DNA from 3 places in the Arthrobacter sp. USHLN218 genome. Region 2 is predicted to be linked to each of the others. Evidence: riboswitches for the same ligand, from Rfam matches in the RefSeq annotation. Region 2 holds a riboswitch; each other region holds the start of a gene.
What was found. A riboswitch is a leader RNA that binds a small molecule or an ion and turns the genes downstream of it on or off. The one in region 2 is predicted to bind S-adenosylmethionine.

Region 1 (3,266 bases), on a different contig from region 2:
TGGCCCGCCAGCTGGAGGACGCCAAGTTCGACGCCATGTTCTTCGCCGACGTCGTCGGCCTCTACGGCGACCACGAAGGTGGTTGGGCCTCGCATGTCCGCCGGGGCATGCAGGTTCCGACCCACGACCCGTTGGTGCTCTGCTCGGCGCTGGCCGCGACCACCAAGGACATCGGGCTGGCCATGACAAGCTCCGTGATCCAGTCCGATCCATTTCAGCTGGCCCGCCAGATGTCCACCCTGGACCACATCTCCGGCGGCCGGGTTGCGTGGAACATCGTCACGAGCGTGCTTGAGAATTCGCACCGGAACTTCGGTGCCGATGGACTCACCGCCCACGACGACCGCTACGACTGGGCAGATGAATACGTCGAGGCCGCGTACAAGCTCTGGGAAGGCTCGTGGGAGGACGGGGCCGTGCTGGCCGACAAGGAGCGCGGCATCTTCGCCGATCCGGCCAAGGTCAACAAGATCCACCACCGCGGCGCCCGCTATTCCATCGAGGGACCGCACTTGGCAACGCCCAGCCCGCAGCGCACACCGTTCCTGTTCCAGGCCGGCAGCTCTACCCGGGGCCGCAGCTTTGCGGCGGCCCACGCCGAGGCGACCTTCCTGTTCGCCCCGCACACGGACTACGTTCGCAAGCAGGCGGCCTCCATCCGCTCCCTCGAAGCCGAAGCAGGCCGGGCCCCTGGCGACGTGAAAATCTTCGCGGGACTCTCGTTCGTCGTCGGCAGCACTGAGGCGGAGGTGAAGCGCAAGGAGGCAGAGTACGACGAGTACCTGGACCTGCACGCGATCATCGCCCACATCGGCGGCGGCATCGGCGTCGACTTAGGCGGCCTGCCGCTCGATACTCCGCTGGGCGAGCTGTCCACTGAAGGAGCACGGGGCGTGCTCGAGGCGGCGATCGCCTCGGTGCCCGGCGGCAAACCGACCGTCGGCGACCTTGCCCTCTACCGCGCCAAGGCCCAGCAGATCGCCGGCACTCCCGAGCAGATCGTTGACGAGCTGGAACGCTGGCAGGACGCCGGCATCGACGGCGTGAACGTGATGAACCAGATCCTGCCTGGCTCCTATACGGACTTCATCGAAGGGGTGCTGCCCGAGCTGCGCAAGCGCGGCCTGGCGCAGACCGAGTACCAGCCGGGTACGCTGCGCGAGAAGGTCTTCGGACGCGGGGCCCGGGTGGAACCGACCCATCCGGCGGCACGTTTCCGCGGCGCGTTTTCGGAGCATTCCGCCGCGGCTACGGAAAGGCTGCCCGTGCACGACGGCGGCCAGCCGGGGTAGCACGGTCCTCGTGCGGACCGGCGCGGGTTACCGGGTGTGACGGAAGCGTTTCGCGTTCGCAGCCCGTGCCGGTTCAATGGGAAGAAGTAACCATCCAGAGCGGCTGAGAGACCTGGCTCGTTGACGCCGCAGCAACCACCTCGCGAGAGGAAGGTGCTACCGCCAGGACCGATGGAGATGCAGAATCTTTCCGTTGGCCGCTCCGGCAGCAACGCCTCGCGGCCTTCGCGCGCACTTCACGGTCGGGAAGGAGCCTGAAATGACATTGCACAGCCCGCAGCGCCACATCCGCTTCAACGCCTTCGACATGAACTGCGTCGGCCACCAGTCGCCCGGCCTCTGGCGGCACCCGGAGGATAAGTCCGCCGACTACAACACCATCGGCTACTGGACCCACCTGGCCAAGGTGCTGGAGAAGGGCCTCTTCGACGGCCTCTTCATCGCCGACGTCCTGGGCACCTACGACGTGTTCGGCGGTTCCAACGAGACCACCCTGCGCGCCGGCACCCAGGTCCCGGTCAACGACCCGTTCCTGCTGGTCTCGGCGATGGCCGCGGTCACGGAGAACCTGGGCTTCGGCGTCACCGCGGGCACGGCCTACGAGCATCCCTACCCGTTCTCCCGCCGCCTGGCCACGCTGGACCACCTGACCAACGGCCGCGTCGGCTGGAACGTCGTCACCGGCTACCTGCCCTCCGCCGCGCGGAACATGGGCCAGGAAGACCAGATGGAGCACGACGAGCGGTACAACCACGCGGACGAGTACCTCGAGGTCATTTACAAGCTGCTCGAAGGCTCCTGGGAGGACGACGCCGTCGTCAAGGACAAGGTGAACAGCATCTTCACCGACCCGTCCAAGGTCCACGAGATCGGCCACGAGGGCAAGTACTTCAAGGTGCCCGGCATCGCCATCACCGAGCCGAGCCCGCAGCGCACCCCCGTGATCTTCCAGGCTGGCGCCTCCAAGCGCGGCACCCAGTTCGCCGCGGAGAACGCCGAGGCCGTCTTCGTGACCTGCCCGACCAAGGAAATGCTCGCCGCGTCGGTCAAGAAGATCCGCGACGCCGCCGAGGCCGCCGGCCGCGGCCGCTACGACGTCCGCATCTACGCCATGCAGACCATCGTCACCGGCCCGGACAACGAGACGGCGCAGGCCAAGTTCGAGGAGTACAAGTCCTACGCGGACATCAACGGCGCGCTGGCCCTGATCTCCGGCTGGATGGGCGTTGACCTGTCCACCTATTCGCCGGACGACGTGATCGGCGCGAACGTGAAGTCCAACGCCATCCAGTCCTCGGTCGAGACCTTCCAGAAGGCCTCCGGCGACAGCGGCGAGCCGTGGACCATCCGCCAGCTGGCGGAATGGGTCGGCGTGGGCGGCTTCGGCCCGATCACGGTCGGATCCGGCGCGCAGGTCGCCCAGGATCTGGTCTCCTGGGTCGACGAGACGGACGTTGACGGCTTCAACCTCGCCTACGCCATCACGCCGGGAACCTTCGAGGACATCGTCGAATTCGTGGTCCCCGAGCTGCAGAAGCTCGACGCCTACCCCACGGAGTACGCGCCGGGCACCCTGCGCAACAAGCTCTTCGGCCAGGGCGACCGCCTGCCGGAGCAGCACCGGGGCAGCCGCTACCGCATCGGCAGCTCCGTGGCCTCGGTCTAGCGGACGCTTTTCGGGCCGGACTATAGGGGAACAACGACGGCGGTGCACTACCTTCGCGAAGGTGGTGCACCGCCGTCGGGCTTTCCCGGGTGCGCGCGTGCGGCGCCGGCTGCCGTCAACGCTCCCGGCTGCGCGCTTAGAGCCCGCCGGTCTCCGTGGCCGCCGGGCGCAGGCGCAGCATTTCGGGCTGCAGGTCCTTGATGCTGGCGGCGCCCATGAGCTGCATGGTGGTGCGGACCTCATCGGCGAGGAGTCCGAGCACGCGCTCGACGCCCTCCTGGCCGCCGGCCATCAGCCCGTAGAGGTAG
Region 2 (3,266 bases):
ACCTGCACGCACTCCTCCAGCCTCCGCTGGCGGACGTCCTTGGCAGGCCAGCCGTCCCCGGTGACGTGTTCGTTGATGTTCTCCCCGCTGCCGGGGGCGAACCAGAAGCGGCCCGGGAACATGCTGGCGAGGGTGGCGGAGGCGTGCGCGATGACGGTGGGGTGGTAGCGCTGGCCCGGCGCGGTGACGACGCCGAAGCGGAGCTTGGTGGTGGCGAGCGCGGCACCTAGCCAGGACCAGGCGAAGCCGGAATGGCCCTGCCGGGCGGACCAGGGCTCCAGGTGGTCGGAGCACATGGCCGCGCCGAAGCCGGCCTGCTCGGCCAGTTGGACGTCGGCCAGGAGCTGGGCCGGAGCGATCTGTTCGTGCGATGCATGGAACCCGATGACAGCCACGATCCATGCTTACCGGGCTGTCCGGGGCTTGTCGAGGCATGCGCTGGAATCGGGCGGGCGATGCCGGACCGGAAGGAGGCGTGTGCTAAGAAGAAGCGTTGGCACGCACGCAGCGGAAGGTACAGCATGGGCACTCGCCGGATCGGGACCAGGGACGTCGGCAGCATCGGGCTGGGGTGCATGAACCTCAGCCATGCCTACGGCACGCCCCCGCCGCGCGAAGAGGCCGAGGCGTTGCTGCTGCACGCGCTGGACAGCGGCGTGCGGCACTTCGACACGGCCGCGCTCTACGGTGCGACGGCGAACGAGACCTTGGTGGGCGAGGTCCTGGGCGCGCGGCGGGACGAGTATTTCCTGGCCAGCAAGTGCGGCATGACGAGCGTGGACGGCAAGCGCGTGATCGACGGCCGGCCGCACACGCTGAAGGCCACCTGCGAGGAGGCGCTGCGGCGGCTGCGCACGGACCACATCGATCTCTACTATCTGCACCGCTGGGACAAGACCATCCCGATCGAGGAGAGCGTCGGTGCCTTGGCGGAACTCGTGGCCGAGGGCAAGATCGGCGGGATCGGCCTCTCCGAGGTTTCCGCCGGCACGCTCCGCCGGGCCCACACGGTGCACCCGATCGCGGCGCTGCAGACGGAGTATTCGCTCTGGACGCGCAATCCGGAGCTGGGCGCCCTGGAGGCCTGCCAGGAACTGGGCACCGCGTTCGTGGCGTTCAGCCCGCTGGCCCGCGGTTTCCTCGCCGGCGGTGTGCGCGATGCGGCGTCATTGCCCGACGGCGACATCCGCCGCGGCATGCCGCGCTTCTCGGCGCAGAACTACCCGCTCAACCTGCGGCTGCTGGACGAGTTCATCCGTCTTGCCGGGGAGGCCGGCTGCACCCCGGCCCAGCTGGCGCTGGCCTGGGTGCTGCACCGCGGCGAGGACATCGTCGCCCTTCCCGGAACCACCAGCATCGCCCACCTCGACGACGATATGGCCGCCGCCGCCGTCGTACTTGATGCCCCGCTGATGACCCGGCTGGACGAGCTGATCAACGAGCAGACCGTGCACGGTGCGCGCTACAGCGCGGGCCAGCAGGCGGACGTGGACACCGAAACGTACAGCGAGCCGGAACGGTCGGAGTAGATCCCGGCATCCGCGCGGCGGTCCTTTACGAAGTGTTGCTGGGGTTTGACCGCGCAGCATGCCGCGTTTAGCGTGGAAACCAGAATCATGAGTGCCAACACCAAGCCCTGGCTGGTTGGCCGGCAACCCTCTCGCCGTAGCGGGGTGCTCCAGGTGATGATTCGGCCCGCTGGCCAACAGCCAGCGACGCAAGTACTGCGCATTCGCCGGTCGTAGAGGAAGCCAGCGGATTCGCCTGACGGCAAAGGAACCGGCATGTCCCTCCACGATGATCTGCAGCCTGACACCCTCCGCAAGGCCTTCGGTCGCTTCCCGTCGGGTATCGCCGCCCTGTGCGCCATTGTCGACGGCGCCCCGCAGGGCATCGTCGCATCCTCCTTCACCGTGGGCGTCTCCATGGATCCGCCGCTGGTGATGTTCGCGGTGCAGAACACCTCGCGCACCTGGCCGATCGTGCGCACCGCCGGACGGATCGGCGTTTCCGTGCTGGGTGCGGGGCACGACGGCGTCTGCCGCCAGATTGCGTCGAAGTCCGGGGACCGCTTCGCCGGGCTTCAACTGCATTCCACCGACGACGGCGCCCTCTTCCTCGAGGAGGCCGCGCTGTGGTTGGACTGCTCGGTGGAGCAGGAGGTTCCGGCCGGCGACCACCACGTGGTGCTGCTGCGGGTGCACGCCCTGACCACGCACGACGACGCGCACGAGCCGCTGGTCTTCCACGGTTCGGCCTTCCGCCGGCTGGAGCAGCCGGTCTTCGCCTAATACCGGGGCTACTTCCAGCACCTGCCCAGTTTCCCGCCGTAGCGTAGGCGGGATGATGACGAGTGTGCCCGCCGCGGCCCCTGCCCGTTGCCGCACCTGACCATGACTGCGACCCTGCCCGTTCCTGCCCGCGCTGCCTGCTCCAACGCGCAGGAGCCTCCGCCTGGCCGCCCGTACCGCGTGGCGCTGGCCGGCATCGACGGCTCCGGGAAGACCTCCGCGGCCGAGGCTGTGAGGGCCCGGTTTGCGACTGCCGGCGAGCCCGTCGCCGTCCACGGAATCTACGCCGGCCGGAAGACCCTGGAGCGATGGGCGAACCGGCTCGGCACAACCGCCGAACGGGTGCTCGGCCGCAGGGGCTTGAGCGCCGTCGAAAATGCCATTCGCGTTGCCATGGCCTGCGCCGCCTACCGAAAGTCCCGGGATGCCGGCGGGCTGGTGCTGTTCGACCGTTCCCTCTACTGCCAGCTGGCACGCGACCACAGCCGCGGACTGGTCCGGCGGAGCCTCTCCGCGCGCCTGCTGGCCCTGCTTCCCCGCCCTGACCTGGTGGTCTACTTCGACATTCTCCCGGAACAGGCCCTCGCCCGGGTGGCCCTGCGCGGGGAGGACTCAGAAACCCTCCCGGGACTGGCCTCGTTCGCTGCCCGCTACCGGGCGCTGGCGGACTTCGGGGACTTCGCGGTGATCGACGCCGGCCGTCCGCCTGCCGACGTGGCCGACCAACTGGAACAGCTGATCCGCCTCCGCCGCCCGGCCCCAGGTTCTTAGGCGGCGGGCTTCCGGCGGACCAGCCAGAGCAGGACGGCGCCGGCGGCCAGGGCCAGCGCGGCCAGCGGCGCGAGCGCGGTGGCGGTGCTGCCGGTATACGCCAGCTGCGGAGCCGTTGCTTCGGCGGACTGCGGCTCGGCAGACCGCGCGGCGGCAGGCTGCGACACCGGCGCGGGATTCATTGCCGCCGGTTCGACGTCCGGC
Region 3 (3,266 bases), on a different contig from region 2:
ATCCACAGGCGTGCCGTCGCTGAAGCTCACGTCGGGGCGGATGTCGAAGGTGAACTCGGTGTTGTCCTCGTTGCCGCTGAATTTGGTGGCAATCCACGGCACGAGCTTGCCCGATTCGGCGTCGAAGTAGGTGAGCCGGTCCAGCACGCTGTTGAGCACATTCGCCTTCTCGTAGAAGCGTGCCGACTGGGTCTGGAAGTTGTTGATCGGCGCCACTTCGGCGTAAACCAAGGTGCCGCCCTGGACCGGCTGGCCATTATCGGCGGCAGGCTCCGCACCGCCACCGGAATTACCGCCGCAGGCAGCGAGCAGCAGTGCGGAAACGCTGAGGAGGGCGGCGGCCTGGGCCCGCCGGAAGCGGCGCACGGGTTGTGGCGCGTTGTCGTCGTTGATGGCCATGAAGGCTCCTCTCGGTCATTACCGAGGAACGCCATTTCACGCGGGAAGTCTGCCACGCACACGGAGCGGGACAGGGACCAACGGGAAGATGCGGCTAACTCCATCGGTCCTGGCAGGAGCACCCTACGGAGCATGTCCTTCCGCGCTGTGCGCGGCCCTCGGACATGTCCCTTGTTATCGACGCGGACCAGAGGTGATCCAGCGTGACCAGGGTTGCTGCAGCGTCATAGAGCCAGGTCTCTCAGCTGCTCGGGATGGTTACGCGTTCCAGTGTGGGGGGCGGAGGGTCACACTGGAAATAGCCTGCGTCACAACTCGTCATGAAGCGACATTTCCTTGCCTGGCCTGCGGCTTTGTGCTGGAGAAGCGGGATTGCGGCCGCAGCGGTGGGGAGGCTAGAGTCCGAGGGCCGGGGCCTCGATCATGGGGCAGGTGTCCATGACGACGTCGAGCCCGGCGGCTTTGGCGCGTTCCGCGGCGGCTTCTTCGATGACGCCGAGCTGCAGCCAGACGGCCTTCGCTCCGGCCGCGATGGCCTGGTCCACGACGGGGCCGACCTTCTGCGAGTTGACGAAGCAGTTGACCACGTCGATGCCGCCGGGGATGTCGGCGAGCTTGCGGTACCCCCGCTGGCCATGAACGTCTTCGCCCTTGAGGTTGACGGGGATGATCTCCATGCTGCGCTGGTCCAGCATGTACCGGGAGACGCCCAGTGCCACACGACGCGGATTGTTGGACAAACCGACGACGGCCCACCGGGCGGGCGTGGTGAGCAGCCGCTTGATGACTTCCGGATCGTTGACATGGCCCATGCGGCCAGCCTAGCGCCGGGCCGCGCCGCCGGACAGGGCAAGCCCCACCCCCGCGCCCCCACCGGAGCACCCGCACCGGCGCGTCCCGCGCGGAAACCCGCCGCGCCGCCGTCGTTGTTGGATTTGCCAGAACGGGCCGCGATGCCGTTGAGTAAGGGCATCCCATCCCGAGCGGCCGAGAGACCTGGATCGATGAAGCCGCAGCAACCGACCCGATGAGTGCCTCGACGGCCCTGCCACGGAACGGTGCTACTGCCAGGACCGATGGAAAGGCAGCGCTGCTATGTCCCTGAATACCGACCACATCCGCGTCACCCATGCCGGTTCCCTGCCGCGGACCCCGGAACTGATTGCGGCCAACGAGGCGAAGGAAGCCGGCGGCATCACGGACGAATTCCGGCGCCTGCTCGCCGAGTCGGTGGCCGACGTCGTCGAACGCCAGAAGAACCTGGGGATCGATATCCCGAACGACGGCGAGTACGGGCACACCATGTCCTCCTCCGTCGACTACGGGGCCTGGTGGAACTACTCCTTTGCCCGGCTCGGCGGCCTCGAGGCCACCGATGTGGACCGCTGGGCTGACACCGAGGTGCACCGTTCGTCGCCCGGCAACATCGTGCTGACCACCTTCACGGACCGGCGCGACCGGGTGAAGTTCAACGACGCCTATACCGACCCGTCCTCCGGGATCCTGGCGCACCGGAAGTCCGTAAAGCAGCCCAAGATCGCGGGGCCGCTGACGTACACCGGACAGGATCTCGTCGCCTCGGACGTCGAAAACCTGAAGAAGGGCCTGGCCGCGGCGGGGCTTGAAGAAGGCTTCGTGGCGGCCCTCTCCCCCGGCTCGTGCGCCCGGATCGCCAACGACTACTACAAGACGGACGAGGAACTGGTCTACGCCTGCGCCGACGCGATGCGCGAGGAGTACAAGGCGATCATAGACGCCGGCCTCACCGTGCAGCTCGACGACCCGTCGCTCGCGGAGAGCTGGGACCAAATCAGCCCGGAGCCGGCGCTGGCGGACTACCTGAAATTCATCCAGCTGCGGGTCGAGGCCACCAACTGGGCGCTGCGGGACCTGCCGGCGGAACAGATCCGACTGCACGTCTGCTGGGGCTCCTGGCACGGCCCGCACACCACGGACATCCCGTTCGCGGACATCATCGGCTCCGTCCTGCAGATCAACGCCGGCGCCTACTCCTTCGAGGCGGCCAACGTCCGGCACGAGCACGAGTGGCGGGTCTGGGAAGACACCAAGCTGCCGGAGGGCAAGTCGATCATTCCGGGCGTGGTCTCGCATGCGACGAACGTGGTGGAGCACCCGGAGCTGGTGGCGGACCGGATCGAACGCTTCGCCGGGCTGGTGGGACGCGAGTCCGTCATCGCGTCCACCGACTGCGGCCTGGGCGGGCGGGTGCATCCGCAGATCGCCGTCGCCAAGCTCGAAGCGTTGGGCGAAGGCGCGCGGATCGCCACCCGCCGGCTCTGGCGCTGAACCGCCTGCACGTCACCCGGACGCCGGCCGGGCGGCCTTTGTTACGGCGGATGAGGCGCGGGCTTGCCGAAAACCGCCCCGTGACGGTTCAATGGGCTTGACCATCCCGAGCGGCTGAGAGACCTGGCTCTACGACGCCGCAGCAACCCTGGTCGCCGGAGTTCTGCCGTGAACGCCGGTGATATCGAGGTTCATCGCCGCAGGCCGGTGCATCCGCACCGAAGGCGTGATCCGTAGGGTGCTACTGCCAGGATCGATGGAGTGATCCCTTGACTGCATTGGCACCTTCTGCCCGCCCCTCGGCCGCCGCGTCCTCGCAGGCACGCCGTCCCGACCTGTCCTCCGCCCTGCCGGTGTCCTTCAGCGGGCTGCGCCGCACCTTCGGCAGCGGCGGCTCCGCGCACACCGTCCTGCGCGACATCGATTTCGAGGTGCAACGCGGCGAGGTCCTGGCCATCCTCGGCCCGAGCGGCTGCGGCAAGTCCACCCTCCTGCGCGCCACCGCGGGCCTGGACGCCCCGAGCGCCGGCACTGTCAACATAGGTACGACGCCGGTGCAG

Region 1: it holds a riboswitch for S-adenosylmethionine, as region 2 does, so the genes downstream of both, WFH44_RS19480 (LLM class flavin-dependent oxidoreductase) here and WFH44_RS09825 (flavin reductase family protein) in region 2, are expected to answer to the same signal.
Region 3: it holds a riboswitch for S-adenosylmethionine, as region 2 does, so the genes downstream of both, WFH44_RS19440 (cobalamin-independent methionine synthase II family protein) here and WFH44_RS09825 (flavin reductase family protein) in region 2, are expected to answer to the same signal.

The regions. Positions count from the first base shown of each region.
Region 1 covers NZ_JBBCYT010000010.1:121,597-124,862, forward strand. The annotation lists gene WFH44_RS19475 (LLM class flavin-dependent oxidoreductase) at 1-1,292, shown strand, start outside; SAM riboswitch class I at 1,380-1,470, shown strand; gene WFH44_RS19480 (LLM class flavin-dependent oxidoreductase) at 1,552-2,958, shown strand; gene WFH44_RS19485 (alpha-hydroxy acid oxidase) at 3,095-3,266, opposite strand, start outside.
Region 2 covers NZ_JBBCYT010000004.1:3,559-6,824, forward strand. The annotation lists gene WFH44_RS09815 (TIGR03885 family FMN-dependent LLM class oxidoreductase) at 1-395, opposite strand, end outside; gene WFH44_RS09820 (aldo/keto reductase) at 522-1,529, shown strand; SAM riboswitch class IV at 1,613-1,730, shown strand; gene WFH44_RS09825 (flavin reductase family protein) at 1,785-2,291, shown strand; gene WFH44_RS09830 (dTMP kinase) at 2,394-3,062, shown strand; gene WFH44_RS09835 (SdrD B-like domain-containing protein) at 3,059-3,266, opposite strand, start outside.
Region 3 covers NZ_JBBCYT010000010.1:112,151-115,416, reverse strand. The annotation lists gene WFH44_RS19450 (ABC transporter substrate-binding protein) at 1-399, opposite strand, end outside; gene WFH44_RS19445 (CoA-binding protein) at 795-1,211, opposite strand; SAM riboswitch class I at 1,371-1,482, shown strand; gene WFH44_RS19440 (cobalamin-independent methionine synthase II family protein) at 1,495-2,706, shown strand; gene WFH44_RS19435 (ABC transporter ATP-binding protein) at 2,985-3,266, shown strand, end outside.